Regions from separate parts of the Kitasatospora sp. NBC_00070 genome, predicted to be linked through region 3. Evidence: riboswitches for the same ligand, from Rfam matches in the RefSeq annotation. Region 3 holds a riboswitch; each other region holds the start of a gene.
The links. A riboswitch is a leader RNA that binds a small molecule or an ion and turns the genes downstream of it on or off. The one in region 3 is predicted to bind cobalamin.

Region 1 (10,214 bases), 3.4 Mb from region 3:
GAACCAGTACACGTACGCGAAGGCGCCGTAGAAGAACAGGCCCTCGACGCAGGCCGCGAAGCAGATCAGGTTGAGCAGGAAGGCCCGTCGGTCGTCCTTGCTCTGCAGCGAGTCGAGGTGGTCGACCGCGTTCATGTACTTGAAGCAGAACTGCGCCTTCTGGTGGATGGAGGGGATGTTCTCCACCGCGTCGAAGGCCGCCGCCCGGTCCTCGGGATCGGGCAGGTAGGTGTCGAGCAGCGTCAGGTAGAACTGGACGTGCACGGCCTCCTCGAACAGCTGCCGGGACAGGTAGAGCCGGGCCTCGGGCGAGTTGATGTGCTTGTAGAGGCTCAGCACCACGTTGTTCGAGACGATCGAGTCACCGGTGGCGAAGAAGGCGACCAGGCGGCCGATCATGTGCCGCTCGCCCTCGCTGAGCTTGGCGAGGTCGGCGACGTCGGAGTGCAGGTCCACCTCCTCGACGGTCCAGGTGTTCTTGATCGCGTCGCGGTACTTGTCGTAGAACGACGGGTACCGCATCGGACGGAGCGTCAGCTCGAAGCCCGGGTCGAGCAGCATCTTCTCGCGGTCGGTGGTGCTCACTGGCAGGCCTCGCAGGACTCGGGGTTCTCCAGGGAGCAGGCGAGCGCCGCCTCCTCCTCCGGAGTGAGGGTGGTCGGGGTCGCCACGACGACCGGCGCGGACGGCGCCGGGACGACGGCCTTCGCCCCGGAGGAGGAGGCGGCCTGGGCGATCCGGGTGGCCGGGCGCGAGCGCAGGTAGTAGGTGGTCTTCAGACCGACCTTCCAGGCGTACGCGTACATCGAGCTCAGCTTGCCGATGGTCGGCGCGGCCATGAAGAGGTTCAGCGACTGGCTCTGGTCGATGTACGGCTGCCGGGCGGCGGCCAGGTCGATCAGCGCCCGCTGCGGCAGCTCCCACGCCGTGCGGTAGAGCGAACGGACCTCGGTGGGCAGCCAGTTGAGGTCCTGCACCGAACCGTTCGACTCGCGCAGCGCGTCCCGGGTCTGCGCGTCCCAGACGCCCAGCTCCTTGAGCTCGCGGACCAGGTACGGGTTGACCTGGAGGAACTCGCCGGAGAGGGTCTCGCGCTTGAACAGGTTGGACACCTGCGGCTCGATGCACTCGTAGACACCGGCGATCGAGGCGATGGTCGCGGTCGGCGCGATCGCCAGCAGCAGCGAGTTGCGCAGGCCGGTCTCGGCGATGGTGGCGCGCAGCGCCTCCCAGCGCTCGGTCCACTGCGGGGCGGTCTCGAAGTGGTCGACGTGCAGCTGGCCACGGGCGGCGCGGGTCTCCGCGTACGCCTCGTGCCGGCCGAGCTGCACGGCCAGCTCGCTGGAGCGCTCGTAGGCGACCAGCATGATCCGCTCGGCGATCAGGGTGGAGAGCTGCTTGGCCTCGGCCGAGTCGAAGTCCAGCCGGAGCTGGAAGAAGACGTCCTGCAGGCCCATCACGCCCAGGCCGACCGGGCGCCAGCGGGAGTTGGAGGTGCCCGCCTCGGTGGTCGGGTAGAAGTTGATGTCGATGACCCGGTCCAGGAAGGTCACGGCGGTGCGCACGGTGGCGTCCAGCCGGTCCCAGTCCATCGCGTTCAGCAGGTCGGCCGCGGAGGCGCCGATCGCCACGTGGGCACCGAGGTTGACCGAGCCGAGGTTGCAGACCGCGGTCTCGGAGTCGTCGGTGACCTCGATGATCTCGGTGCAGAGGTTCGAGGAGTGCACGGTGCGGCCGGGCACGGCGGTCTGGTTGGCGGCGCGGTTGGAGGCGTCCTTGAAGGTCATCCAGCCGTTGCCGGTGGTGGCCAGGGTGCGCATCATCCGGGCGTACAGGGTCTGCGCCGGGATGGTGCGGACGGCCTTGCCCTCGGCCTCGGCCTTCAGGTACGCGGCGTCGAAGTCGGCGCCCCAGAGGTCGACCAGCTCGGGCACGTCGACCGGGGAGAACAGCGACCAGTCGGCGTTGGCGTTCACCCGGCGCATGAACTCGTCCGGGATCCAGTGCGCCAGGTTCAGGTTGTGGGTCCGGCGGGCCTCCTCGCCGGTGTTGTCGCGGAGCTCCAGGAACTCCTCGATGTCGGCGTGCCAGGTCTCCAGGTACACGCAGGCGGCACCCTTGCGGCGGCCGCCCTGGTTCACCGCGGCGACCGAGGAGTCCAGGGTGCGCAGGAACGGGACGATGCCGTTGGACTGGCCGTTGGTGCCGCGGATCAGGCTGCCGCGCGAACGGATCCGGCTGTAGGAGAGGCCGATGCCGCCGGCGTGCTTGGAGAGCCGGGCGATCTGCGCGTAGCGGCTGTAGATCGAGTCCAGGTTGTCCAGCGGCGAGTCCAGCAGGTAGCAGGAGGACATCTGCGGGTGCTTGGTGCCGGAGTTGAAGAGGGTCGGCGAGGAGGTCAGGTACTCCAGCCGGCTCATCAGGGTGTAGAGCTCGGCCACCTCGGCCACCGACTGCTCGGTGTCGCCGACCGCGAGACCGGCGGCGACCCGGAGCAGGAAGTGCTGCGGGGTCTCGATCACCTTGCGGGTGATCGGGTGGCGCAGCAGGTACCGGGACTGCACGGTGCGCAGGCCGAAGTACTCGAAGCGGTCGTCACCGCGCTGGTCGATCAGCGCGTCGAAGGCGTCGGCGTGCTTGGCCACCAGGGCGGCCGTGACGTCGCCGATCAGGCCCTCGGTGTGGCCGACCACGATCGAGGCGGAGAAGGAGAGCGCGCCCTGGCCGATCGCCTCGTCCTGGATCTCCAGCGCGAGCAGGCGGGCGGCGAGCTTCGAGTACTGCGGGTCCTCGGCGATCATCGAGGCGGCAGCCTCCACGGCCAGTCCGCGCAGCTCGGCGAAGTCCGAGTTGGCGTTCCGGCCGCGCAGCGCAGCGGCCGCGACGTGGCCGGGGTCCACCTGGGGCAGGTCGATGCTGCGGTCGGTGAGCAGCCGAAGCAGCGCAGCACCTGGATCGGTCTGGGCGGAGTCGGCAGAACCCTGGGAGGGCAGGGCAACTGAGGCAGCGATGGTCAAGGCGCTTCTCTCCTGGCGGCGGCGGTCGGCGAGGGGCACCGGACCCGTCAGGGCGCAGGGGAAGGCAGCGCGGAACACCTCACGGCGCGCGCGAACCACCCCCCGGCCCACCCGCGAGGCCCGGACGATACTGCTGTGCTGCATGGCGACTGCGGGGAAGCCCTGTGGCACACGGTCGGCAGGTCATCGGACTTGCGGGAACCTGCTGGAGGAGCCCGCTCACCGCTGCGGGGCAGTCCCGGAATCACACCGGGTTCCCCTGCGTCGACAGCGAAAGCGAGCATACATGTAGTGGTGCCTGGCTCGTGTAACCCCACATCTTGTGTCGTGTCGTGTAGCGCATGAGTAGCCTGCAGTGACCGGCGGCGTGCCGTGCCGGACCGTGGGACACCTCTGTCCAGCGGATTGGGCGATGGCCTAGGATCTGCGCTCATGAGTGATGGGGCGGGAATGAACAACGGTGGATACGGTCCGCCGCCGGGGCAGGGGCAGTCGTCGTACCCGCAGTATCCCGGGTACGGGCCGCCGCCGACCGAACCGAACTGGGAGCAGCTCGCGGAGCAAGCCGCGGGCGAGCAGCGTCGGAAGACCCGCAACCGGATCCTGTTGGGTGTCGGTGCGCTGCTGGTGGTCGGCGCGCTGACGGCGGTCGCGGTGACCGTGTCGCGCTCCGGCAAGGACGACCCGATCGCCCTCCCCAGCCAGAGCGCCTCGCCCAAGGCGTCCGGACCGGCGAAGCCCTCGGCCTCGGCCGGCGAGGACGAGAGCACGAAGGCGATCTGGGACGTCACCACCGACAAGGCTCCGGTCACCTCGACCGCGTTCTTCCCGGAGGACTCGCTCACCATCAACGGTCACACCTGGGTCCGCCGCGCGGTCGCCACCACGACACCGTGCTGGAACGCCACCATCGGCGGCCTCGGCGACGTGATCGCGGGTCAGGCCTGCCAGCAGGTGTTCCGGGCGACCTACGCGTCCGGCGACAGCGCGATCGTGGTCGGCGTTGCGGTGTTCGACAAGAAGCTCCAGGCGGAGACCGCGATGACCAAGTACAAGGGGCACATCAAGGGACTCCCGGCCGACGACGTCAAGGAGTTCTGCCAGACGGTCGGCTGCGCCAGTACCCACGGCTCGCTCGGCCGGTTCGCCTACTTCACTTCGGCCGGCTCGGCCAAGGCCGGGGGGACCACGGCTGACCAGACCGCGACCGACAGTGGCCCGGCGTTCGCCGACCACCTGCGTGAGCTGTTGACCCAGCGCGCGCTGTCACAGCCCCACAGCTGACAACGGGAGACGCGGGGTCGGTCGCCTCGCCTCGCCCCGGTACTGTCTCCCTGTCGGGATGATCAAGCGTCAGGGGGATGGGTGTGATACCGGCGGGGGTGCTGCGGAGCAAGGCCGTCAAGGTGACCGCGGCGGGGCTGGCCGTCGCCGCTCTGTGCACGGCGGTGATCGCGGTCAGCTCGGACGATCCGCTGCCGGGACCGGTTGGGCTGGCGCCCTTGCCGACCCTGTCCGGACCGCCATCCTCCCGAGCACCCCGGGTGCCGACGGCCGAGCTCGGAAAGGTCCTGCTGGAGCGGGACCCGAAGGCTTCGCCCAACGCCCGCTCGGTCTACCAGATGCTTGCGGACCTCGAGCGGGACGCCCGTGCGGGGAAGCCGCGCGGCACCGTCGTCGGCCAGCACGTCGAGGTGCAGAACGAGCTCTACAACCCCTCGTACGGTGACTACGCGGGGACCAAGACCGCCGGGTACTACTACAAGAAGGCGATCGACATCACCGGCAAGCTGCCGGGATTCGTCGAGGCCGACCTCGGTCCCGGCTACGGACAGAGTACTTGGGGGGTGGGGAACCCCCGGTCCTACTCGAAGGACAAGTGGCCGTCCTGCTCAGCCAAGTGGCAGTACGCCGACGACGCCGTCGACCTGCTGACGGCGGTGTGGTCCGGTCACCCGCGTCCGGACGACGGGACCTACGGGGCCAGTGGCGTGCAGCAGAACTGCGACGGCACCACCACGATGCTCCCGGACAACGGTGGTGGCCCGGCAGGCATCGTCGGGATGTCCTTCCACGAGCCCTACCCAGGCTCGCCGACCAAGTCCTTCGACCGGGTGCTGTGCGAGAACTCGCCTGCGGCGACCGACCGCGGCTGGTTCGGCCGGGTGGTGGACGAGAGCTCGGGCACGGCCGAGAACCGGGCTCTGATGGAGGACCTGCGCTACCTGGCCGACCACCTGGAGTACCTGGCCGCGCACGACGTTCCCGTTCTGTACCGGCCGTACCACGAGATGAACGTGCCGGGCTGCAATCGGAGTTTCTGGTGGTCGGGACAGTCGGGCACCGATTTTCAGAAGCTGTGGAAGATCACCTACCGCTACCTGGTGGAGACCCGGGGACTGCACAACCTGATCTTCGTCTGGACCCCGGTCTCCTGGGACGGCGCCCCCGGCGTCGACCCGTGGGGCTACTATCCCGGCGCGCAGTACGTCGACGTGGTCGGGGTGGACGACTACAGCGGCAGCCCGCGGGACCCGATCGGCACCGGCGAGGTGTGGACCAAGCGCTACTACGACGGTCTCGCCGCGTACAACAAGCCCCGGATGCTGGCGGAGTCCTTCGCCGTACCGGTGAACTCCCGGCAGAAGGACACCCTGAAGCGGACACCCTGGACGGTCTGGACGGTCTGGGGGCAGTCGCTGACGGAGAAGAACGTGACGCCGGGCCAGGTGGTCAACTCCAGGGCCGACGTCAAGGAGACCTACAACAGCCCGATGGCGATCACCGGGGGCTACGGGCGCTTCGGGGTGAACTTCGACTGGTCCGCCCTGCACATGGGATGAGTTTGGTAACGATCCGCGGCCCTGTGCATACGAGTGCGGGTTGTGACGGATCAATGTGGGAACCTTTTTGGGTTTGACCGATCCGACGGCTGCCCACTACCGGGTCCGGCCGGGGGACTGCGATCTGAGGGAAGGTGAGGTCCGGTGTCGACTTCGGTGCTGGGGTACGCCGGCCGACACGTACGTACGGTCGGCTGGGTCGCCGCCTGTTGGGGCGTGGTGCTGCTCCTCTGGTCGGCCTACAACTGCTTCTGGCAGGTGGGCTTCACCACCTTCGTACAGGGGATCTTCTACTACGGGGTCAGCGACGGTGCGGCCCAGGCCGAGACCAACGGGCTCAACTACGGGGTGATCTACCTCGGTTCGGCCTGGCTGATCCTCAACGAGCGGTACTGGGCCAGGGGCGTGGTGATCGGCGTCGCGCTGGTCGAGGGCTACAACCGCCTGCGCAGCCTGACCGGTGCGCTGTTCGACGCCCCGCAGCGGGAGTGGTTCACCGGTACCACCGAGGGCTTGCTCAAGCTGCTCACCTTCGTCGTCGGCCTGTCGGTCACCACGGTGTTGGTCGTGCTGCTGACCAGGTCGTTCCTCGGCGAGAGCAGCCAACCGACCCGTGCCCGGGTGGACTTCGCCCCACAGCCCGCATTCCAGCAGCCGTACGGTCAGGGGCCGGCCTTCGGCCAGGCACCGCAAGCCGGGTACGGATATCCGCAGCCGTTCGCCCCGACCCCTCCCTTCGCCCCGGCCCCGCCGCAGTCGGCCTGGGGCGGGCCGCAGCAGCAGCCGGTGCCGCACGACGGCCCCGCGCAGGCAGCGCCGGTCCCGCAGCAGGCCGCTCCGCAGGTTGCCGCCGATCCCTCACCGATCGCGCAGCCGACCGAGCCGACCGCATAGCGGACCGTCGGAACCCCGTTCACAGGAGTCTGGACTGACATGACGACAGCGCCCGTGCGGCCCGTGCCCGCGATCTCCCGTGAGGCGAAGCGGCTGGCCGAGCGGCACCAGGACTGGAAGCCCGGCCTGCTCCCGTTCTACATATCCTTCCTGGTGATCTTCGGTTTCTCGGTCTGGTCGTTCGTTCCGAACCCGAGCCCGCTCGGTTGGGTGCTGACCATCGTCTGGTCGATGCCCGTGATGGGCGTCCTGATCGGTTTCCAGGGCGTCCTGATGGTTCGTCGGCGGCTTCGGAAGGTGGCGCAGATGGTGCCGCCGGCCCCGGCCGAGGACGACTTCCTGATCGTGCTGGTGCCCACCATCGGCCGGCACGACACCTATCCGGCGCTGGAGCGCTCGGTCCTCTCCTACGTTGACCACCTGCCGGCCTACTTCCCGTGGCTCCGGGTGGAGATCCTGACCGAGGAGGGCTGCGCAGCGGGGGAGAAGATCGACGAGCTGGCGGCTCGCAGCCCGTTGATCCGGGTGGTCACCGTCCCGAAGACGTACCAGACTCCGAACGGCACCAAGTTCAAGGCCAGGGCCAACCACTACTCGCACGAACTCCGGATTGCCGAAGGCGACGCGGAGGACGACGTCTGGGTCCTGCACATGGACGACGACACCGGTGTGGGCCCGGACACCGCCGCCTCGGTCGCGCAGTTCATCAACCGTCAGCGCAGGGCCGGCGACGACGCCAAGCACATGGCGCAGGGGATCCTGACGTACCCGCGGGAGAACGCGGTCAACACCTTCACCTGGCTGGCGGACGCGATCCGCCCGGCCGACGACATCGCGCGGTTCCGGGCGATGACGGGGACCGGCACCCCGACTGCGGGGGTGCACGGCGAGCTGCTGCTGATGCGGGCGTCCATCGAAGCGACCATCGGGTGGGACTTCGGGCCCGACACGATCGTCGAGGACGCTCAGCACGCCCTGAACTTCTGCACCCGCTACCCGGGCCGCAGCGATTGGTTCAACGGGCGTTGCTACGGCGCTTCGCCGGCCGGTCTGAAGGACTTCATCAAGCAGCGCGAGCGGTGGGCCTGGGGCCTGGTGGCGCTCTGCTTCAACCGCTCCATCCCGTTGAAGTACCGGGTCTTCATCGGCTTGGGCATGGTCAGCTGGGTGCTCGGCCCGCTTCAGCACGTCGGGCTGATCCTGTTGATCGCCTGGTTCACCGGGACGATGAACACCTCGCCCGTCACCCAGTCGGTGGTCTTCATCTGGGCGATCAACTTCGCCTACGTGATCTGGACTTACTGGGAGGGCCTGCGCCTCAACGCGCTCTCCTCGGCCAGCTACCGGCGCAAGTGGTGGGAGCCGATCGCGATCGTCGCGCTGATCCCGGTCTTCTCCTTCCTGGAAGGACTCGGTGGACTGCGTGGACTGATCAAGTTCCTCCGCCGCGAGGAGAACCAGTTCGTCGTCATCGCAAAGCCGGCCTGAGCAGGCTCAAGGAATCTCGTGAAGCGTCTCGTCATATTCGCGGCCCCGGTGCTGGTCGTCGGGGTCACCGTCGCGGTGCCGTTCGTGTTCGGCAACCATCCGCTCAAGTTCGACAAGGTGGCGGCGAGGAGCGGGAGTTCGATCTCGCCCGATCCTGGCCCCGGGGTGGTCGTCGCCGGGTCCGGCGGGCAGTCGCCTGCCGCCAGCCCGAGTCCGTCCGACACCTACCAGGGGCCCAGAGTGGCCAAAGCCTGGCAGCAGGGGGCGCCGGAGTGGGGCATCCAGGTCTACTGGCTGGACGACCCGGCGGACCCGGAGAACTTCGTCCAGGGCAAGGCCGACCGCATCATCCAGTACGTGGTGGGGCTGAAGGCCAACTCGATCTCGATCTCCTTCCCGTTCTACACCGGTGGCAGGACCTCCAACGAGCTGTTCACCGAGCCGACCTCACCGACCCCGGACCGGCTGGCACTCCTGGTGGACGCCGCGCACCGGGCGGGGCTGCGTACGGTCATCCGGCCGATCCTCGACGAGGTCGTGTTGAAGCCGCAGGCCGGTGGGTGGCGCGGCAACATCACACCCTCGGACCGGACCAGGTGGTTCGCCTCGTACAGCAAGCTGCTCACCCCGTACCTGAAGATGGCTGCCGAGCACCAGGCCGAAGCCTTCACCATCGGCACCGAGCTCAACTCGCTGGAGGGCGACCCGTCCTGGCAGGGTCTGATGGATCAGGCCAAGGGCCTCTTCCCCGGTCGGATCGGGTACGACAGCAACTGGGACAACTACGTCAAGGGACAGATCCAGGTGCCGGCCCAGGAGATCGGGGTGGACGCCTACTTCCCGGCCAGGAAGTCCACCGACGACGCACCGGTCTCCGAGCTGGTGGCGTCGTGGAACACCTGGCTGGACAAGAAGGGCAAGGGGCCGCTGCCGGGAACCACGTTGACCGAGGTCGGCATCCCGGCTCAGCAGGGCGCCTACCAGGCGCCCGGCGACTTCTACACCCGCCGGGCGGCCAACAACGAGGTGCAGGCCCGCTGGTTCGCCGCTGTCTGCCAGGTCGCCAACGAGCGCAAGCTGGGCGGGGTGTACTTCTGGTCGGCGTACTTCGGCACCGACCCGAACCAGAAGGCGGAGGAGGACACTCCCCGGATGGAGTTCGCGGGACGGTCGGCGACCGAGCAGGCAATCCGGGATTGCTTCAGCGGCGACTACCAGGTCCCGGCGCACTGACCGCACGGCTCGGGCCCGGTACCGGATCATTCCGGTACCGGGCCCGAGCCGTGCGGTCAGCCCGGATTGGGGGTTCCACTGGGCTTGCCGGCCGGGCGGCTCGAACTCGGGGTGCCGGACTTCGGTTTGGTCGAGGACGGCTTCGACGAGGGGGTCGTCTTGCCGGAGGGCGTACTCGTGGGTGCGGCCGCGCTCGGTGAGGGCACCGGTTCGGGCGTGCTGGGCACGGGTGACGGCGCTGCGGCCGGGGCCGGCCCGGCGAGCGCTCGGCCGATCTCGTCCTCGAACCACGGGGCGATCAGTTCCTTGCCTGCCGGGGCCAGGTGCACGCCGTCGTTCCTCGGGTAGAGCGGGGCGCCCTGCTCGTCCCGAAGCCGGCAGACGCCCCGGGGGCACAGGAAACCACCGAGATCCAGGAGGTGGATCGACCCCTCGGAGGCCAGCACGAAGTCCTCGACCTGACGGTTGTAGCAGGAGCCCCACTTCAGGTCGATCGCGCCGTTCGCGTTGCGCTCGTTCATCAGCAGCACGCGGGCCGACGGGGCCTCGCGCCGGACCAGCTCCACCAGGGCCTGCAGGCGCGGGTAGTAGAGGCCGCGGTACTCCGGGGCACAGGGGGAGATCCACTGCCCCTGCACACCCTGCTCGGCGGCATCCCAACCGAGATGGAGCACCACCAGGTCGGGAGCGGCGGTGGTCAGCCGCTGCTGCCAGACGCTCTCCTTGCGCTTGCACTCGT
Region 2 (10,214 bases), 6.1 Mb from region 3:
CCCGACCTCGGAGAACTCTTGCTGGTCTCACCCGCCCTTCCCCTCGCCATACCCGTACCCGGGACGGTCGTCGACGCGATCCGGATCGTGCGCGTCGACCTGTTCGTGGTCCGGCTGCCGCTGCTCCGCCCGTTCACCACCAGCAGTCACCGCAAGGACCACCTGGACCACATCCTGGCCCGGGTCACCGACCAGGACGGCGCCACCGGCTGGGGGGAGTGCGCCAGCCCGACCGACCCGTTCTACGGGCCGGAGAACCTCCGCAGCTGCTGGAACGCGCTGACCGACTACTTCGCCCCGGCCCTGCTGGGCGCCGGCTGGCAGCACCCCACCGACCTGCCGACGGCCTGGGGCCACATCCAGGGCAACCGGTTCGCCCGGGCGACACTGGACATCGCCTGCTGGGACCTGTTCGCCCGCCGGCAGGACCGCTCGCTGGCCGACACCCTCGGCGGCACCGCGGCCGCCGTCCCGGTCGGGGTCAGCCTCGGCATCGAGCCCGGCGTCGAGGAACTGCTCGCCCAGGTCGAGCGGTACGTGGCGGAGGGCTACCGGCGGGTCAAGCTCAAGATCGCCCCCGGCTGGGACGCCGCACCGGTGGCCGCCGTCCGCGAGCGCTTCCCGGACACCCCGCTCCAGGTGGACGCCAACGGCGCCTACCGGGACCACCCCTCGCACCACGCGGTGCTGCGGGAGCTGGACGGCCTGGGCCTGGCGATGATCGAGCAGCCCTACCCCGCCGACGACCTGCTGGCGCACGCCCGCCTGCAGCGCGAACTGGCCACCCCGGTCTGCCTGGACGAGTCCGTCACCACCGTGCACACCGCCCGGACCGCGCTCGCCCTGGGGGCCGGACGGATCGTCAACATCAAGGTCTCCCGCCTCGGCGGCCTGACCGAGGCCCGCGCCGTCCACGACCTGTGCGAGCAGGCGGGCGTGCCGGTCTGGTGCGGCGGGATGCACGAGTTCGGCATCGGCCGGGCGGCGAACCTGGCCCTGGCCGCACTGCCCGGCTTCACCCTCCCCGGTGACCTCTCCGGCTCCGACCGGTACTTCCGCACGGACGTGGTGCAGCCGCCGATCCGCGCCCACGACGGAACGGTGGCCGTGCCGACCGGCCCCGGCCTCGGCGTCGAGATCGACCAGGATGCGCTGCGCGGTCACCTGCTGCGCAGCACCGTACTGACCTGAGCGCGGTGGGGGCGGTCACTCGCTGTCCGACACCCACGTCCTCCGGTCCGCGTACTCCGCCACGACCGCACCGGGGCAGGCCCGGCGCAGTGCCGCCGCCAGCAGGCCCGGGTCGTGCTCCGGATGGTCGAACGCGGCCCGGGTGCGGTGGACCTTGCCGCCCACGTGCAGTTCGAGCACCCGTTGGCCGCCGTCGGGATTGTCCATGGACCGGTGCCCGGTACGGATCAGCTGCAGCCGGCCGACCGAGTCGAGCGGGTGGCTGCTCTCCCGGCCGTCGACCCGCACCAGCACGAGCACCGGCGGGGGCCCCGGCCGGATCTCGGCCCGCTCGACGGCCCTCCGCTCGCCCAGCCAGGGCGGCACCAGCAGCACGCCCCAGAACGTCACGAGGATCCCGCCCAGCACCAGGGCCGCCCAGGGCGCGGCGACCGCCACCGCCCCGACGGTCAGCACGTGTCCCACGGTGACGACCACGTAGTCGCCCCAGTCGGACGACCCCTCGTACTTGCTCCGGTAGGTCTCCCAGCGGAAGACGCCGCCGTCCTCGGGTTCGCTCATGGTGCCCAGCATGGCGATCCGTGCGCGCTGCCGGAAGGGGTACCGAGGAGGAAGTCGCCCCCGGACGGTGTGCCGGTGACGGACCGTCAGCGGTAGCCGGTGGGGTCGGCGGGCAGGTCCGGGTCCTGGACCTCGACCAGGTAGCGCCAGGCGTCGGGCCGGCTGCCGTCCAGGTCGGTGAAGCCGTAGACCCGGGCGAGTGCGCCGCTGGACAGGGACTGCCCGTTCCAGCGCGCCACGTCGGGGTCGGCGGCCAGGGCCACCACGGCGCGGCCGACGTACGAAGGGGTCTCGGAGATGCCGAAGTGCGGGACCCGGGCGATCGCGTCCCGCCAGTTCTGCTCGGTGACCCCGAAGGTGTCGAGCATCAGCTCCGAGCGGAGCCAGCCGGGGGTGAGCGCGACGGCGGTGGCGCCGCGCGGGCCCAGCTCGTGGCCGAGTGAGAAGGCCATCCGCAGGACGGCGGACTTGGCCAGGTCGTAGAAGAAGGAGACCCGGTAGCGGGTGCGGTTGTACTCCTCCGTGCCGTCGGTCATCTCCACCACCAGACCGCCCGGCGTGCGCAGCAGCAGCGGCAGCGCGTGGTGGCTGGTGATCGCGTGGGTCTCCACCGCGAGCCGGAGCAGGCGCAGGCCGTTGTCGAGGTCGTGCTCCCAGACCGGGCTGTTCCACTCGAAGAGCCGTTCGCCGCCCCAGATGTCGTTCACCAGTAGGTCGAGCCGGCCCTGTTCGCCGTCGATCCGCTGCACCAGGGCCGCGACCTGCGCGGGGACCAGATGGTCCGTCACCACCGCGATGCCCCGGCCGCCGGCCGCCGTGACCAGTTCGGCGGTCTCCTCGATCGTCTCGGGGCGGTCGTACTCGGAGCGCCGCCCCCGGGTGCTGCGCCCGGTCACGTAGACGGTGGCTCCGGCGGCGCCGAGCTCGACGGCGATGCCCCGGCCCGCGCCCCGGGTCGCCCCCGCGACCAGCGCGACCTTGCCGTCGAGTGCTGTCGTCACGGTGCCGACGCCCTTTCGCTCCAGGTGGTGCCACGCTACGCGCCCGCCCGACCGGGTCGGCGGAAGCGCGCGGGTGTGCCGGGCACCACAGCCGTTGACCCCTTACCGGGACGGACGGTGTTGTTATGCTGCGAGAGCGTCCCGAGGGGAAAGTCCGGTGGAAGTCCGGCGCTGACCCGCAACGGTGGACGGGCCCCTGAGGGTCCGTGAGCCCGATCGCCCTCGGCGGCGCTGACCTCCCGACAACTCGCCGCGGACTGCGAGGGGATGCGGCACGGCACGCCCGCGCGGACCTTCAGGTCCGCGCCGACCGGGCGGCCCCGGCGCGTCGTCCCGTACGCCCGCGGCCCGACCGAAGGCAGCCGTGAGCACCGCCGTAGCCGCACCGACGCCGAAGGCCGCCGCCCACCCGCCCGCCCGGACCCCGGTGCTGGCCGCCGGGCTGACCGTCGCCCTGCTGGTCTCGCTGGTCTGCGGCGTCGCGCTGGGCTCGTCCGGGATCAGCTGGGGAGCGGTGGTGGAGTACCTGCGGGCCGGTCTGACGGGTGGTCGGATCAGCGCCGACCAGCTGGCCGGCTACACCATCGTGTGGGAGATCCGGCTGCCCAGGACGGTGCTGGCCGCCGTGGTCGGGGCCGGGCTGTCGGTGACCGGCGTCGCCGTCCAGGCCATGGTGCGCAACGCGCTCGCCGACCCGTTCGTGCTCGGGATCTCCTCCGGTGCGGCCGTCGGCGCCAACGCCGTCCTGCTGCTCGGCGCGTTCGCCTCGCTCGGCGTCTGGGCGCTCTCCGCCTCCGCGTTCGCCTCCGCGCTGGCCGCCATGGTGCTGGTCTACGCGGTGGCCAGGACCGCCGAGGGCCTCACCCCGCTGCGCCTGGTGCTCACCGGCACCGCGCTCGCGTACGGGTTCTCCGCCGTCACCTCGCTGATGGTGTTCTCCGCCGAACGCGGCGAGGCGGCCCGGACGGCGATGATGTGGTTGCTCGGCAGCCTGGGCGGCGCCACCTGGGCCGCCGTCCCGATCGCCGCCGGCACCGTGCTGGCCGGGTTCGGCTACCTGCGGTACTCCGCCGGGCAGTTGGACGCGCTGGCGATGGGCGACGAGACCGCCGCCGCGCTCGGCGTGGACGCCGCCCGGCTGCGCCGGGCGCTGTTCGTGGTCACCGCCGCCGTCACCGGCACGGTGGTCGCGGTCAGCGGGGCGATCGGCTTCGTCGGGCTGATGGTCCCGCACCTGGCCCGGATGCTGGTCGGGGCCGACCACCGGCGGGTGCTGACGGTGGCTCCGCTGCTCGGCGCGGTGCTGCTGGTCTGGGTGGACATCGTCTCCCGGCTGCTGCTGGCGCCCGCCGAACTGCCGGTCGGGGTGGTCACCGCCGTGCTCGGGGTGCCGTGCTTCCTGCTGCTGATGCGGCGGCGCGGCTACAGCTTCGGCGGCCGCTGATGGCCGCCCGGGGGAGGGGACGCTGATGCGCGTCGACATCGAGGAGGTCTCGGTCGAGCTGGCCGGGACCAGGCTGGTGCACGAGGTCACCGTACGGGCCGCCAGCGGGCAGGTGCTCGGCCTGGTCGGGCCGAACGGCAGCGGGAAGTCCACCCTGCTGCGCTGCGTCTACCGGGCGCTGCGCCCGGCGGCCGGCACCGTCCGGCTGGACGGCGACGACCTGCACGGCCTGACGCCCCGGGAGGGCGCGCTCCGGGTCGGCGCGCTGCCGCAGGAGACGGTGGCCGAGTTCGACTTCACGGTCGCCGAGGTGGTCGGGATGGGACGGCTGCCGCACCGGCGCGGCTTCGGCGCACCCGGCCCGGACGAGGCGGCGGGCTGCGCGCGGGCGTTGGCCGAGGTCGGGGCGGAGCACCTGGCCGGGCGGGGCTTCCTGAGCCTCTCGGGCGGGGAGAAGCAGCGGGTGCTGATCGCCCGGGCGCTGGTCCAGCAGCCGGCGGTGCTGGTGCTGGACGAACCCACCAACCACCTGGACATCGCGCACCAGTTGGAGGTGCTCTCGCTGGTCCGCTCCAGCGGCCTGACCGTGCTGACGGCGCTGCACGACCTCAACCTCGCGGCGGCGCACTGCGACCTGCTGTACGTGATCGCGGCCGGCCGGATCGTCGCCTCGGGACCGCCCGGGGAGGTGCTCTCGCCCGACCTGCTCGCCGAGGTGTTCGGGGTCCGGGCCCACCCGGTGCGGCACCCGGTGACCGGCGCCGTCCAACTGCTCTTCGACCGACTGCGCCCCTGATCCACCGCACCCCTGATCGACCGCACCCTGATGAGGACGGACACCTTGCTCACCCATCCCCGCCGCGCCCTGGCCGCCACCGCCGTGCTCGCCCTGGGCCTGACCGCCTGCGGCGCCGAGGTCACCCCTTCGGCGGAGAGCGCGGGTTCGCCGCACTACCCCGTCACCGTCGACAACTGCGGCACCCCGCTGACGTACCACCACAAGCCGGCCCGGGTGGTGACGAACGACATCGGTATCACCGAGCTGATGCTGTCGCTCGGACTGGCCGACCGGATGGCGGGCTACGTGATGCCGGACGAGAAGGGCGACCTGGCGAAGGTGCCCTGGGCGGCGGAGTACGACCGCACCAAGTGGCTGTCCAAGAAGGAGATCACCAAGGAACTGGTGCTGGACGCCAAGGCCGACCTGGTCTTCGCGGGCTGGAACTACGGCTGGAACGACACCACCGGGCTCACCCCCGAGGGCCTGGGCAAGCTCGGGGTCGGCGCCTACACCCTCACCGAGTCCTGCCGGAACGGCAAGGAGAAGGCGCGCGGGGTGATGCCGCCGCTGGACGCGCTCTACGCGGACCTGGCCAACCTCGGGAAGATCTTCGACGTCGAGCCGAAGGCCCGGCAGCTGACCGCGGAGTTCCAGGCGGAGGTGGCCGGGGTCGAGGCCGGGGCGCCCGCCCGGCGGCCGAGTGTCTTCCTGTACGACAGCGGCCAGGACAAGCCGTTCACCGCCGGCCGGTTCGCGGCGCCCGAGCAGATCATCGGCAAGGCCGGCGGGCGGAACGTGATGGGTGACCTGGGCGACTCCTGGACCACGGTCGGGTGGGAGAGCGTGGTGGCCAGGGACCCCGAGGTGATCGTGATCAACAACTACGGGGAGACCGGCGCGGACGCCAAGCGGCAGTTCCTCAGGTCGTACCCGCCGCTGGCCAACGTCTCGGCCGTCCGGAACGACCGGATCTTCGTGCTGGACTACGTCGACCTGGTGGAGAGCCCGCGCAACCCGTCGGCGATCTCCCGGCTCGCGGCCTACCTCCGGACGGTGCCCGCACCCTGACGCCGCTGCTCAGAACAGTGCGGCCTGCTCGACCGGCCGCGCCCTGAGCTGCTCGGCGAGCCCGGTGCAGGAGGCGAGCGGGGTGGGCCGCAGGGACCAGCCGATGAGCAGCCGGGTGTCCAGCAGCAGCGGGGGAGCGTCCGCCTGATCGGGCGTCACGAACAGGTGGCGCCCGATCGGCGCGTGCAGGGTGCCGCCGAGGGTGGCGCCGGGGCCGAGCGCGGTGATCTCGCGGTACGCGGCGGGCGGCCCGGCGGTCAGGCCGAACAGGGCCACCTGGTCGGTCACCGGATCGGCCGGGAAGAGCTCGACGCCGTGGCCGGCCAGCACCCGGAGCACCCGGGCGCGCAGCTCGTGCACCGCCGCCGCCCGCTCGTCCGGCGCGGGCAGCCGCCACCAGCCGCCGACCTTGGCCCGGGAGGTGAACCGCTCCCTGGCCAGCCCGGACTGGGCCACCGTCAGCTCGGCCCGGCGGATGCCCGGCAGCGATCCCCGGGCGACGAACGTCCAGGCCAGGGCGGCCTGCTCGACCAGCCGGGCGGTGCCGCGCTGCTCGGCGGTCAGCCCGACCTTGGCCAGCCCCGGCCCGAACCAGGCCAGGTAGAGCCGGTACGTCCGCCCGTCGTCGAGGATCTGATCCCGGGCCAGCGCCAGCCCCTGGTCGGCGTCCTGGCAGGACGGGCACTGGCCCGCCTTCCCGCTCGGCTCCAGCTCCGCCGCGAGCGGGCACGGGTGGTGCCGGTGGGCCGTCCGCACCCCGACGCAGCGGCGCGGGCCGAGCACCGTCCAGCCGATCCGGGTACCGGCGGTGACCTCGCGCTCCAGCACCCGGGCCCCGGCGCTCGCGGTGAGCCGGGGCAGGCCGTCGCGCCAGCGCAGACCGGTGGCCGTCCAGCCGGTGGCCGCAGGGGTGCTCGTCATGGGACGTGAGCGTACGGCCTGCCACCGACAGCCGTCCCGCAGGGCGGAATCCCATTGGGAGCGCGGTCTGATGATCCGCTATATTCGCGCAGCCGTCGGACCCGCCGGCGCCGCAGCTCCGGGGGAGTCCCACCGTGTCGTCCGAGTCCGACCCGTCCAGCAGTTCGAGCCCCGACAGCTCGGCGGCCTGGTCCCCGCCGTCCGGCTCCGACGGTGCCCCGGCACCCGCTCCGGCTCCCACCGAGAGCTCCCCGTACGCGCCCCCGGCGGACGCGAACCCGTTCGCGCCGCCGGTCGCCGAGGCGAACCCGTACGCGGCGCCCGCCGATCCGTACGCGCCGCCGACCGGCCCGTACGCCCAGACCGGTCCGTACGCCCAGACCGGTGCGTACCCGCCGCCGGCCGCGCCCGGGTACCCGGTCGGGGCGCCGGCCGCGTGGGGCCAGGGGTACTGGAACGGGCCGCCGCCGCCACCGCAGGGGACCAACGGGCTGGCGATCACCTCGTTGGTGCTCGGGATCCTCGGGTTCGGGTGCTTCCTCTGGGTGCTCGGCCTCGGGTTCGGCATCGGTGCGCTCGGGCAGATCCGCCGCCGTCCGCAGCGCGGCAAGGGGCTGGCCGTGGCCGGCATCGTGCTCTCCTGCCTGTGGGGCCTGCTGATCATCGGCATGGCGGGGGTGTTCGTGGCGAAGGGCGACTTCGACGACATCGGGAGCACGACCAACGTCTTCAGCCTGGAGCCGGGCGACTGCGTGCAGGAGCGGACCGAGGAGCAGGGCAAGGTGGTCCAGCGGTTCACCGTGGTGTCGTGCAGCGAGCCGCACCACGGCGAGGTGTTCGGGGCGGTCCCGGTGCCGGGTTACGAGGCGAAGGGCGCCGCCTACCCGGGGGAGACGGTGCTGCAGGAGACCATCTCGAAGGGGTGCGTCGGCCGGCAGTACGAGTACGCGGCGGACTACGTGGCCGTCCCCCGGGGCGTCGACGTCACCACGCTCTACCCCGACCGCACCTCCTGGCGGTCGGGCGGCAAGCGGTTCGGCCTGTGCGTCTTCGAGTCGACGGAGAGCCTGACCCGGACGCTCCGTCAGGACGTCACCGCCGCCACGGCCGAGCAGCGGGGCTACCTGGACGCCTCCAGTGAGCTGAACCAGGTCGTCGACCAGTGGCCGCTGGACGAGCCGGAGGAGGCCACTCCGGGCGTCTACCAGGACTGGGCCCGCAGGCTGATCGGCGCCGCCGAGACGGAGAAGAGCCGGTTGAACGGCGTTCCGTGGTCGGACGGGACCCGGGCGAAGGTGGCGCCGCTGCAGGCCGAACTGGACCAGGTGATCGTGCACGCGGAGAAGATCCGGAAGGGCACCGACCCCGGCCTGCTGGCCGACGAGGCGATGGAGCTGGAGGACCTGCTCCGGGGGCCGGCGGACACCAAGCTCCGGGACGCGCTCAAGCTGCCGACCAGCGCCCCGGACCTCCGCCCGGCCACGGTCTGACACTCCGTTCGTTCCGCGCCGCCCCGGTCCCCGCCGTACGGGACCGGGGCGGCGTCGTCGGTGCCGCTCTCGGTATCGGTGTACAGAATTCTTGACATGGTGTCGGCCTTGCTTGACACTGCGGATGTCGGGTTTTCTTTACATGGGGGAGCGGGATGGCAGTCGAGGAGAAACGCGCCTGGTGCATGCTGGCGGTCACGGTCGCGACGTACACGGCGTACCTGGCCGTGGTGCTGGACCGGCCCGCCGGGCTGGGCCTGACCCAGGCGCCCTACGTGGCCGCGCTGCTGTGGTCGATCGGCGGCGGGATCGTGGCCTCGATCGTGCTGCACACCGCCGTCTCCACGTTCTCCCCCCGGGAGGAGAACGTCCGGGACCAGCGGGACCGGGAGATCCACCGGTTCGGCGAGTACGTCGGCCAGTCCTTCATGGCGATCGGCGGCATGGCCGGGATGGGCCTGGCGATGGCCGGGCAGGACCGGTTCTGGATCGCCAACGCGATCTACCTCGCCTTCGTCCTGTCGGCGCTGCTCGGCGCGAGCGCGAAGATCGCCGCCTACCGGTTCGGGTTCCACCCGTGGTGAAGCCGACCAGGGTCACCAACGTGATCCGCACCCTGCGGTTCACCCACGGCGAGATGACCCAGGCCGAACTGGCCCGCCGGATCGGGGTCACCCGCCAGACCGTCATCGCCATCGAACAGGGGCGCTACTCGCCCTCGTTGGAGGTGGCGTTCCAGATCGCCCAGGTGTTCCGCGTCCCGCTCGACGACGTGTTCCAGTACCCCACCGGCACCGAGGGAGACACCAGCTCATGAAGGCTGTCCTGCACGACGTCTACGGCCCGCCCGAAGTCCTGCGGGTCGAGGAGACCGAACCGCCCGTCCCCGGCGAGGGCGAGGTGCTGGTCCAGGTGCACGCGGCCGGTGTCGACCCCGGGGTCTGGCACCTCACCGCCGGACTGCCCTACCTGATCCGGGCGGCGGGCTTCGGCCTGCGGGCGCCCAAGCGGCGGATACGCGGCCTGGACGTCTCCGGCCGGGTGACGGCGGTCGGCCCCGGAGTCACCCGGTTCCGGCCGGGCGACGAGGTGTACGGCATCGCCGACGGCTCGTTCGCCGAGTACACCTGCGCCAAGGCGGCCAAGCTCGCCCACCGCCCGGCCAACCTGACCCACGCCCAGGCCGCCACCGTCCCGATCTCCGGCGCGACGGCCCTCCAGGCGCTGCGCGACGCCGGCCGTCTGAAGCCCGGTCAGACCGTGCTGGTGATCGGCGCGGCGGGCGGCGTCGGCAGCTTCGCCGTCCAGCTCGCCAAGGCGCTCGGCGCCCGGGTCACCGCCGTCTGCAGCCCCGGCAAGGCGGACCTGGTCCGCGCGCTCGGCGCCGACCAGGTGATCGACTACACCCGGACCGACTTCACCGACGGCACCCACCGGCACGACCTGGTGCTCGACATCGCGGGCAACCGCTCGCTGACCCTGCTGCGCCGCACCCTGAACCCGCACGGCACCCTGGTCATCGTCGGCGGCGAGAACGGCGGCCGCTGGATCGGCGGCAACGACCGGCAGCTGCGGGCCCTGCTGCTCTCCCCCTTCCTCCGCGAGCGCCTGCTCGGCCTGCTCGCCAAGGAGCGGTACGCCGACCTCGACGTCCTCAGGGAGCTGATCGAGGCGGGGACGGTCACCCCCGCGCTGGACCGGACCTACCCGCTGACCGAAGTCCCGGCGGCGGTCGCCCGGCTGATGGCGGGTCAGGT
Region 3 (10,214 bases):
TGGCCCGGAGGGGGCCTTGACCCGGTGGGGAGCCGACGGCGACCGGCCTCGGAGCGTCGGGCGGGGCGGTGTCTCAGCCCTTCCGGGGCTCGCCCCGGTAGGTGCCGAAGGCCCACAGGTTGCCCTCGGGGTCGCGCACGGTGAAGTCCCGCGAGCCGTCCGTGCCGTAGTCGGTGTCGTGCGGTTCCGCGACCACGGTGGCACCGGCGGCGACCGCCCGGGCGAACAGCGCGTCCGGGTCCTCGGTGACCACGACGTACGCGCCGAAGTGGCCCGGCCGCAGCGGCCACGGGTCCTCGTCGCTGTCCTCCTCGCGGGCCGAGCCGAGCATGATCCCGCCACCGGCCGGCCAGCTGAGCTGGGCGTGGTGCACGTGCGTCCCGTCCGCGTAGACGGCGGTGGCCTCGAAGCCGAACGCCTCGGTCAGGAACCCGATCAACGCGTGGGCGTCGTGCGCCCGCAGGCTGGGCCAGACCTGGGGCGGGGGCGGCTGGGTCATCGGATGCTCCTCGGTCGGGCCTGCGGTCGGCTGTCCGGGCTCGGGTGTTCCCGGCCCAGGGTAGGCCGGGGCCGCGCGGGCCCGGCGGATTCCGCGCCGGAGCATTCAGGTGGCGCCGCCCGCCCGGGTGTCAGTCGCCGGCCGCCGGGGTGAAGTGGACCGGGGCCTCGAAGTTGGCACGGCGGGCGGCCCGCCGGAAGACGGTCAGGACGGCCGGGCCGACGATCAGCACGCACAGGCCGGTGGTGACGGCCCGCCCGGTGTCCCAGCCGAGCGAGGTGGTCAGGTCGAAGAGCAGGTAGCGGTGCCACTGCTCGGTGAACGGCAGCCCCGGGAGGTAGGCGATCGAGCTGTTCGGGTCGAGCGAGAACGGCCAGAACGAGAGGTTCAGCAGGAAACCGAAGAGGTAGCCGGAACCGGCTCCGTAGACCGCCAGCATCACCGCCTCGGCCCGGCCCCGCAGCTTCGGCAGCAGCCCGGCCAGCAGGCCGACGAAGGCGCAGCCGAACATCTGGTACGGCATCCAGGGCCCGACACCGCCGGTGATCAGGGCGGAGGCGAACAGCGAGGTGCAACCGAGGGTGAAGCCGAAGCCGGGGCCGAACACCCGGCCCGCCAGCACCAGGACGAAGAAGACGGTCTCCACCCCGGCGGTGCCGGCCCCGAGCGGACGCAGACCGGCGTTGACGGCGGACAGCACGCCGAGCATGGCGAGCGCCTTGGCGTCGATGCCGCCAGCCGAGATCTCGGCGATCACCACGGCCAGGACCAGGACCAGCAGCGCGCCGAAGATCAGCGGCGGTGCGTACGCCGAGCCGAACTTCCCCGGGGCGACGACGAACGGCCAGAGGAAGGCGACCAGGCCGATGAACGCGGCCAGCGCCACCACCAGGCGGGCCCGCCCGGGGAGCCGGACCGCGACGCGGGCGGCGGCGGTCATCGGACGGCCTCCGTCGCGGCGAGCGCCAGGCCGACCTGACGGGTGGTCAGGTAGCGGAGCGGGGCGAGGATCTTGGCGGTCTGCGGGGCGAAGGTGGGGGAGGCGACGATCACCTCGGCGGTCGGGCCGTCGGCGACGATCTCGCCCTCGGCCAGCACCACCACCCGGTCGGCGGCCACCGCGACGAACTCCACGTCGTGGGTGCAGACCAGCACGGCGCGCCCCTCGGCGGCGAGCTGGTCGACGATGCCGGTCAGCGCCTCCTTGGCCTGGTAGTCCAGCCCCCGGGTGGGCTCGTCCAGCAGGACGACGGCGGGTGCGGCGGCCAGCTGGATGGCCAGCACCAGAGCCAGTTTCTGCCCCTCGGAGAGGTCGCGCGGGTGCGTGCCGTCGGGGATGCCGGGCGCGAGGCGGTCCAGGATCTGACGGGCCGTGGACCCGGCGTCCCGCGCCCCGTCCAGGTCCGCCTGGGCGAGCTCCTGGGCCACGGTCTCCAGGTAGAGCAGGTCGGTCGGGGTCTGCGGGACGAGACCGACCAGACGGCGGGCCTCGGCGGCGGAGACCCGCTTGGGGTCGACCGGCTTCGTCCCGGCCGTCCGGGTGACCCGGACGCTGCCGCCCTGGCGCGGCCCGGAGCCCTGCAGGGCCCAGAGCAGCGAGGACTTGCCCGAGCCGTTGCGGCCCATCAGCGCGGTGACCTGGCCGGCCCGCAGCTCCAGCGAGACCTCCCGGACGGCGACCACCCGGCCGTGCCGCACCACGATCCGTTCGGCGGACAACACTGCTGCGCCCAGGGCCGGTTCGGCGCGGGCGGGCGGGACGGGCAGCCCGGCCAGCCGATCCCGCAGCGGCCCGGCGGCCCGACGGGCGTCCCGGACGGAGAGCGGCAGCGGGCGCCAGCCGGCCAGCCGGCCGAGCTCCACCACGGGTGGGGCGATCGAGGTGTCGGCGAAGACCTCGGCCGGCGGGCCGTGCCGGACGGTGCCGTCGCCGGGCAGGTGGACGACCCGGTCGGCGTACTGGACGACCCGCTCCAGGCGGTGTTCGGCGAGCAGCACGGTGACGCCGAGGTCGTGCACCAGCCGGGTGATCGCGGCCAGTACCTCCTCGGCGGCGGTCGGGTCGAGGGCGGAGGTGGGCTCGTCCAGGACCAGTACCCGGGGGTGCGCGGTGAGCACGGAACCGATCGCGACCCGCTGCTGCTGGCCGCCGGAGAGCTCGTGCAGGCCCCGGTACCGCAGGTCGGCGAGGCCCAGCAGGTCGAGGGTCTCCTCGACGCGCTTCCGCATCACCTCGGCCGGGATGGCCAACTGCTCCATCGCGTAGGCGAGTTCCTCCTCGACCGTGTCGGTGACGAACCCGGCCAGCGGATCCTGTCCCACCACGCCCACCACGTCGGCGAGTTCACGCGGCGGGTGGTGCGCGGTGTCGCGGCCGTCCACGGTGACCCGGCCGCTGAGGGTGCCGCCGGTGAAGTGCGGCACCAGGCCGTTCACCGCGCCGAGCAGGGTGGACTTGCCGGTGCCGGTCCGCCCGACCACCAGGCAGAGTTCACCCTCGGGCACGGTGAGGTCGACCTCGTGCAGCACGGGGTGGTCGGCGCCGTCGTAGCGGATGCCGACCTGGTCGAAGCGGATCACTGGGTCACCTCGGTGGGCGTGCGGTCGGTACCGGCCTCGGCGGCCGTCCGGGGTCCTGGCAGGGCGGCCGGGGCGGCGGGACGGCCCGGCGGCGGGGCGATGACCCCGGCGAGGCCCGCCAGCAGCAGGGCGGCCACCGGCACGGGCGGCAGTCCGGGCCAGGTCAGCGGAGAGAGGGAGGGGTTGAGGTCGGTCGCGTCGTACCCCACGGTGACGCACAGCAGGGTCGCGGCGACCAGCCCGCAGGCCGCGACGCCCCACTCGGCGAGCCGCCACGGGTCCGGCCGGTAGCTGGTGCGCCGCACCCGGCGGCCGCCGAGCAGCAGACCCCCGGCGCAGAGCGCCGAGCCGACGGCCAGCGCGGGCAGCCCGAGCGCGGCGGGCGCGGTGCCGTCGAGCAGCCCGTACATCCCGGCGCACAGGCCCGTCATGCCGAGCAGCATCAGCGCGCCGGTGATCCGGCGGGACGCCCGGGTGGCGGTGCCGGCCCGGCCGTAGCCGCGCGAGTCCATCGCGGCGGCCAGGTGCAGCGAGCGCTCCAGCGCGTCCTCCAGGACCGGTACCACGATGCTGCGCAGAGCGCGGATGCCCTTGCTCCGGCCGGCTCTCAACCGTCGTGCCCGGACCACGCGTTGGACGCTCTGGACCAGTTGGGGCGCGACGCTGAGCGAGACCGTGACGGCGACGCCCAGCTCGTACAGCGCGCCGGGCAGCACCCGCAGGGCCCGCTTCGGGTTGGCCAGCGTGTTGGCCGCGCCGATGCAGCAGAGCAGGCAGGCCAGCCGCAGTCCGTCGGTGGCGGCCGAGAGGGTGGCCTCCAGGGAGACCGGGCCGCCGATCTGGATGCCCGCGTACCAGGCGGGGGTGGGGAGGTGCGGGAGCGAGAAGAGCATGTGGTCGTGCGGGGTGATGCCGGTGGCGAAGATGCACCGGAAGGTGACCCGGATCGCCACCACGGTCAGGGCCAGCCAGAGGTAGTACTTGAAGCCTCGGGCCCACGGGGCCTCGGTGCGGCGGGCGGTGACGACGTAGCCGAGCACGGCCAGCACCAGGAACAGCAGCAGCGGGTTGGTGGTCCGGCTGGCGGCGGTGCCCAGTGCGAGGGCCCAGATCCACCAGGCGACCGGATGGAGGTCGCGCGGGACCCGACGACCGGCGGAGGTGGGGAGTCGGGGCACCCGGATCACTCGGCCTGTCGTCGTCGGCGCAGTGCCGTGAGCCCGGTGGCGACGCCGAGCGCCACCACCAGGGCGACGCCGACGACGGCCGGGGCGATCGAGCCCGCCGAGTGCGGGGCGTCGGCGGTGGGTGCCGCGTCCACGGGCGTGGTGCCGGGGCTCGGTGCCGCGGTGGGGCTCACGGGGCCGGGTGCCTCGGTCGATCCGGACGGGGTGGGCGTCGGCGTCGGCTCGGTGGAGGTGCCGGGTGTGGGTGACGCACCGTCGGACGCGGTGGTCCCGCCGGGCTGCGGGGTACCGGCGCCCGCTGTGGCGGGCTTGGTGCCGCTGCCGCCGCTCGAACTACCGCCGGTGGTAACACCGTTGCCGCCACCGGCGGGTGGGGTGGTGGGCCGTTCGGGAGCGGGGCTCGGGGTGGTGCCGCCGGGGGCGGTGTTGTGGGCGCGGACGGTGTCGGGCGAGATGGTCGGCCGTCCCTCGGTCCCTTCGATGTCGGTGCCACCGAAGATCCACAGGTCCACGCTGCCGGGCTTCGGCTTGTAGCTCATCGCGCCCAACTGGCTGTAGGACCAGGTGTCCTGGCCCGGATCGGCGTGCCAGTAGGACCAGTAGGCCGCGGCGGGCGGGGTGAGCACGCACTTGTCCTGGTCGGGGGTCGGGTACTGCTTGCCGCCCTGGTGGCCGCTGTAGCCGATCCGGCAGATGAAGGCCGGGCCGTCGTGGCCCGTGCCGGTGGTCTTCCAACCACCTTGGTTCAGCAGGGCGTAGCCGGTGGTGGGGGTGGTGCCGCAGGAGCGCAGCAGCGGGCCGCCCCAGTGGCCGAAGTCCACCGCGAGCACCACCCCGGAGGTGGTGGTGCACTGGTCGATCGGCAGCGGCGAGGCGGTGGCCGGGGCCGCGCCCGCGCCGAGCCCGCCGAGGGCCAGCGCGAAGGTGGTGCCGGCCGCCCCGAGCAGCCTGCCCGGTCGGCGGATCACTGGTGACGCCCGGGCTTGGTGGCCGTCCGACGGCGGGTGGCGACCAGGATGGCGCCGCCCGCGACGGTGAGCAGCACGGCGGGGCCGACCAGACCGAGGACGTCGGTGCCGGTCCAGGCGAGGTCCGGGTCCTGCGGGCCGGCCGTGCTGTCCACGGGGCTTTCGGTGGAGGGTAGTTGGGTGGTGCTGGTAGCGGCTGCCGAGGGGGAAGTGGAGGCGGACTCGGACGGCGAAGCCGACGGCGGGGTCGAAGCGGAGGGAGAGGGCGACGTCGATGCCGAGGGCGAGGGCGAGGGCGAGCCGCTCGGGTACGGGGGAGTGGCGCCGAGGTCCCGCTTCAGCGTGCCGAAGGAGATCCCGGTGACGCCGCCGAGCGCCTGGGTGGAGGCGCGGACGTCCGAACCCTGCTGGCCGGAGGCCGCGACGTCGAAGCCGCCGTCGCCGTTCTGCCGGTCGGCGAGGAACTCGACCGCCTTGGCGATCGGTCCGGCGTAAGCGGCCTGACGGAGCGTCATCCCCTGCACGGCCAGCGCGGCCGAGTTGGTCGAGTTCCCGGCCGCGCCGGGGAAGCCACCGTCGGTCTCCTGCTTTCCGGCCAGCCAGGCCAGGCCCCTGTCGACGGCCTGGGCCGCCTCGTCGCCGGGGACCAGCGAGAGGGCCATCACGGCCATCGCGGTGCTGTCCACGTCGGCGTCGCCGGTGGCCGGGATCAGGCTGGGCCAGGAGCCGTTCGGCGTCTGCAGGCCGCGCAGGTAGGCGATCGGTGCGGCGGCGTTCGCCGTGTCGCCCGCCCGCAACTGGGCCAGCACCCCCAGGGACTGGGAGAACACCGAGGTGGCCCAGGTGTAGTTGCCGGCCTCCGCGCAGCCGAGGGTGTCGTCGGCGCGGGCGCAGATGGCCGCGTCGAGGGCGGCGATCAGGTCGTGGCCGCCGAAGTTGCGCGGGTCGCGGCCGACGATCTCGGCGAGCAGCGCCTCCTTGCCGATGGCGCCGCCGCCCGCGTACTCGGTGCCGATGCCGGTCCAGTCGTCGACGGTGCGGTCGTTGCCGTCCTTGCCCTGCTGGTCGAGGAAGTCGACGATCCGGCGCAGCGCGGTGTCGTCGGTACCGGTGGCGGCCAGCGCGTAGGCCCCGTCCACGGTGAGCCCGAAGTCGGCGAACCCGGAGTCGGGGAACGCCTCGTAGTAGTGCCCGCCGAGCAGGTGGGCCGGGTCGGTGAGGTAGCTGCCGCCCTTGGCGAGGTCCGGCGTCCTGGCCGGCTTCGGGATGGGTGGGGTGTCGGTGCCGGGGTTGTGCGAGACGGTGCTGAGGTCGGTGCCGGTCAGGGCGAGGACGGCCTGCTCGGTGGCGGGGACGTCCGAGTCGGGGGTCCACTCGTCGGGGGCGAAGCCGCCGTCCTTGTTCTGACGGGTGCCCAGCCACGCCTTGGCGGCGGCCCGTTTGGCGTCCTGGCCGGTGGCCTTGAGGGCCTGGGCCGCCGTCGCGGTGCTGCCGGTGTCGCCGGAGGCGCCGACGTAGGGGACGTACGAGCCGTCGGCCTGCTGGCCGGCGCCGAGTTGGGCGGCCGCCTGCTGCACCGTCAGGTCGTGGCCCCCGGCGGCACGCAGGGCGAGGACGGCGAGGGAGGTGCCGGACGGGTCGGACTCGCAGTGGCCGCCTGCGACGATCATGGAACCGGCGATGCCGCCGTCCGCGCACCGGAGCGCGTCGAAGCGGGCGAGCGTCGAGCCGGGCGGGGTCACCCCGCCGCGCAGCAGGGCGATCACGCCGAACGCCTGCACCCAGGGCGAGGCCGCGCCGTGGAAGTCGCCTGCGGCGGTGCACTTGCCGTTCTCGCCCTGGCCGGTGCACACGTGGTCGGTCAGCGCAGCGAGCAGGTCGTGGCCGCCGAACGCCCGGGGGTTGCCGCCGGTGCTTTCGGCGACCAGGGCCAGCAGGGCGGCGGCGCGGGAGTCCGGCGTGGAGCCCGGGCCGTCCGGGTACAGGAACTCGTCCGTGTGTGCCTGGAGGTACGCGACCACCTTGCGCAGGGCCGGGTCCTGGGTGCCGGCCGCCGCCAGCGCGATGGCGGTGAAGGAGGTCCGGGGGAGGTCGGGGCCCTCGAACGCGACGTTCTCCAGGTGGTCGCCGCCCACGAGTCGGCCGGCCAGCCAGGCCGCCGCTGCGGCGGGGTCCCCGGCCGCAGGCGGAGTGCTGGGACTGGGCGACGGCGAGGCGGACGGGGACGGGCTCGCGCTGTTCTTCGCCCGGACCGAGTCCGGGGTGAAGGACGGTGCGCCGTCGGTGCCGCCGACGTCGGTGCCGCCGTACACCCAGGCCTCGACCTCGCCCGGCTCCGGCCTCTGCGTTCCCGCGCCGAACTGGCTGTAGGTCCAGCCCTGTTGGCCGGGCTCGGCGATCCAGTACGACCAGTAGGCGGTGGCCTGCGGGGTGTTGACGCAGTTCTCCTCGGCCGGGGTCGGGTACTGGGCGCCGTTGCCGAAGGTGCCGGTGCCCAGGCGGCAGACGAAGGCGGGGCCGTCGTGCTCGGTGCCGGTGGTGGTGAACCCGGCGTGGTGCAGCAGGTCCATGCCGGTGGTGGGGTGGGCGTCGCAGCCCCGGACCACGCCGCCGCCCCAGTGGCCGAAGTCCACGGCGACGATCGCGCCGGTGCCGGCGGTGCAGTCCTCGATCGGGTCGGCGGCGGCGCTGTCCGGGTGGCCGAGCAGCACGGTGCCGCCCGCGGCGACCGCGACGGAGGTGGTGAGCAGCAGGGACGCCAGTCCCCGGCCTCCCTGACGCGTACGAATGCTGCTGACCCTCACGGCGACTCCTCGATCGGTCGGCGCTGGGTGGGACGGCGCAGCCGACAGGCTCCGAGGAGGAGAGGGTTCCTGCTGGACCGCGTCGTAGTCCGCGACGACGCACGTAGTGCTGACAAGCACCTCGCCGTAGGCATTCCGGCTCACCCTCCCCGGTTGGGGCGGGTCCACGGTTGCGGGTCAGCGCCGGATTCGGACCGGCTTCCCCTACAGGTGAGGATGAAAAGCGGTTCATCAGACCATGGGGCCGCGCGGCCAGTCAACGAGGCGTCATATCGCCTTCGACACATCGTCGCCGGTCCCGGGGCGGGGGCGCCGTGGCAGGCGCCTCCGCCCCGGGCGCCGGGGCTCAGTCGGTCAGTTCGGCCCGGACCAGGTGGGCGGCCGCGACCAGGCTGTCCAGTGAAGCCCGGGTCTCCGGCCAGCCCCGGGTCTTCAGACCGCAGTCGGGGTTGACCCAGAGCCGATCAGCGGGGATCGCCGCCAGGCCCGCGCGGAGCAGGTCGGCCGCCTCGGCGGTGCTGGGCACCCGGGGCGAGTGGATGTCGTAGACACCCGGGCCGACCTCGCGCGGGTAGCCCGCCTCGGCCAGCTCGTGGGCGACCTCCATGTGCGAGCGGGCCGCCTCCAACGAGATGACGTCGGCGTCGAGTTCGTCGATCGCGGTCATGATCGCGCCGAACTCCGCGTAGCACATGTGGGTGTGGATCTGGGTGTCCGCCCGGACCCCGGAGGTGGAGAGCCGGAACGCCTCGGTGGCCCAGGCCAGGTACGCCGGACGGTCGGCCGTGCGCAGCGGCAGGGTCTCCCGCAGGGCGGGCTCGTCCACCTGGATCACGGCCGCGCCGGCCGCCTCCAGGTCGGTGACCTCGTCGCGCAGGGCGAGCGCCACCTGGCGGGCGGTGTCGCCGAGCGGCTGGTCGTCGCGGACGAACGACCAGGCCAGCATGGTGACAGGACCGGTGAGCATGCCCTTCACCGGACGGTCGGTCAGTTCCTGGGCGTAGCGGAACCAGTCGACGGTCATCGGGGCGGGCCGGGAGATGTCACCCGCCAGCACCGGCGGCCGGACGTACCGGGTGCCGTAGGACTGCACCCAGCCGTGCCGGGTGGCCAGGTAGCCGGTCAGCTGCTCGGCGAAGTACTGCACCATGTCGTTGCGTTCGGGCTCACCGTGCACCAGGACGTCCAGGCCCGCCTTCTCCTGGTAGGCGATCACCTCCCGGACCTCGGATTCCATCCGGTCCCGGTAGCCGGCCTGGTCGAGCCGGCCGGCCCGCAGGTCGGCCCGGGCCGTGCGCAGCTCGGTGGTCTGCGGGAACGAGCCGATCGTGGTGGTCGGCAGCAACGGCAGGCGGAGCCGGGCCCGTTGGGCGACGGTCCGCTCGGCGTACGGCTGCGGGCGGCGGCCGTCCTCGGCGGTGGTCGCCGCGACCCGGGCCCGGACCGCCGGGTCACGGGTGACCGCGGAACCGGCCCGGGAGGCCAGGTCGGCACGGTTGGCGGCCAGGTCGGCCGCGATGGTGTCGGTGCCCTCGCGCAGGCCCCGGGCGAGCAGGGTGACCTCGGCGGTCTTCTGCTCGGCGAAGGCCAGCCAGCGGGAGATCTGCGGGTCCAGGTCGCGCTCCCGGTCGCTGTCCAGCGGGACGTGCAGCAGCGAGCAGGACGGGGCGACGTCGACCCGGTCGGCCAGCCCGAGCAGGGTGGCCAGCGTGCCGAGGGACTGCTCCAGGTCGTTGATCCAGACGTTGCGGCCGTCCACCACGCCGGCGATCAGCCGCTTGCCGGGCAGGCCGCCGACGGCGGCGAGTTCGGCCAGGTTGGCGGCGGCCGGGCCGGTGAAGTCCAGGCCGACGCCCTCGACCGGGGACTTGGCCAGCACCTTGAGCGCTTCACCGGCCCGGTCGAAGTAGCTGGCCACCAGCAGCTTCGGACGCTCCGTCAGGGCGCCCAGCTCGCGGTAGACCCGGGCGGCGGCGCCCAGTTCGGCGGGGGTGCGGTCCTGCACCAGCGCGGGTTCGTCCAGCTGGACCCAGTCGGCCCCGGCGGTCCACAGCTCGGCCAGCAGTTCGGCGTAGACCGGCAGCAGCCGGTCGAGCAGGGTGATCGGCTGGAAGTCCGCGGCCACGCCCGGGGCCGGCTTGGCGAGCAGCAGGTAGGTGAGCGGCCCGACCAGCAC

Region 1: linked by a shared signal. The riboswitch ahead of OHV05_RS21765 (ribonucleoside-diphosphate reductase subunit alpha) and the one ahead of OHV05_RS06110 (prenyltransferase/squalene oxidase repeat-containing protein) in region 3 are both predicted to bind cobalamin.
Region 2: linked by a shared signal. The riboswitch ahead of OHV05_RS33360 (FecCD family ABC transporter permease) and the one ahead of OHV05_RS06110 (prenyltransferase/squalene oxidase repeat-containing protein) in region 3 are both predicted to bind cobalamin.

What each region holds. Positions count from the first base shown of each region.
Region 1 covers NZ_CP108247.1:4,712,505-4,722,718, forward strand. Annotated here, with positions in the region: gene OHV05_RS21760 (ribonucleotide-diphosphate reductase subunit beta) at 1-561, opposite strand, end outside; gene OHV05_RS21765 (ribonucleoside-diphosphate reductase subunit alpha) at 582-3,017, opposite strand; cobalamin riboswitch at 3,177-3,318, opposite strand; gene OHV05_RS21770 (hypothetical protein) at 3,450-4,301, shown strand; gene OHV05_RS21775 (glycoside hydrolase family 26 protein) at 4,379-5,860, shown strand; gene OHV05_RS21780 (hypothetical protein) at 6,005-6,754, shown strand; gene OHV05_RS21785 (glycosyltransferase family 2 protein) at 6,794-8,242, shown strand; gene OHV05_RS21790 (glycoside hydrolase family 113) at 8,261-9,475, shown strand; gene OHV05_RS21795 (acyltransferase family protein) at 9,532-10,214, opposite strand, start outside.
Region 2 covers NZ_CP108247.1:7,363,136-7,373,349, forward strand. Annotated here, with positions in the region: gene menC (o-succinylbenzoate synthase) at 19-1,191, shown strand; gene OHV05_RS33350 (hypothetical protein) at 1,207-1,752, opposite strand; gene OHV05_RS33355 (SDR family oxidoreductase) at 1,839-2,753, opposite strand; cobalamin riboswitch at 2,871-2,992, shown strand; gene OHV05_RS33360 (FecCD family ABC transporter permease) at 3,118-4,197, shown strand; gene OHV05_RS33365 (ABC transporter ATP-binding protein) at 4,223-4,993, shown strand; gene OHV05_RS33370 (ABC transporter substrate-binding protein) at 5,024-6,046, shown strand; gene OHV05_RS33375 (DUF2797 domain-containing protein) at 6,056-6,967, opposite strand; gene OHV05_RS33380 (DUF4190 domain-containing protein) at 7,102-8,457, shown strand; gene OHV05_RS33385 (hypothetical protein) at 8,613-9,041, shown strand; gene OHV05_RS33390 (helix-turn-helix transcriptional regulator) at 9,038-9,274, shown strand; gene OHV05_RS33395 (NAD(P)-dependent alcohol dehydrogenase) at 9,271-10,214, shown strand, end outside.
Region 3 covers NZ_CP108247.1:1,289,360-1,299,573, reverse strand. Annotated here, with positions in the region: gene OHV05_RS06135 (VOC family protein) at 74-499, opposite strand; gene OHV05_RS06130 (ECF transporter S component) at 630-1,439, opposite strand; gene OHV05_RS06125 (ABC transporter ATP-binding protein) at 1,436-3,079, opposite strand; gene OHV05_RS06120 (energy-coupling factor transporter transmembrane component T) at 3,076-4,257, opposite strand; gene OHV05_RS06115 (hypothetical protein) at 4,263-5,231, opposite strand; gene OHV05_RS06110 (prenyltransferase/squalene oxidase repeat-containing protein) at 5,231-8,038, opposite strand; cobalamin riboswitch at 8,146-8,279, opposite strand; gene metE (5-methyltetrahydropteroyltriglutamate--homocysteine S-methyltransferase) at 8,385-10,214, opposite strand, start outside.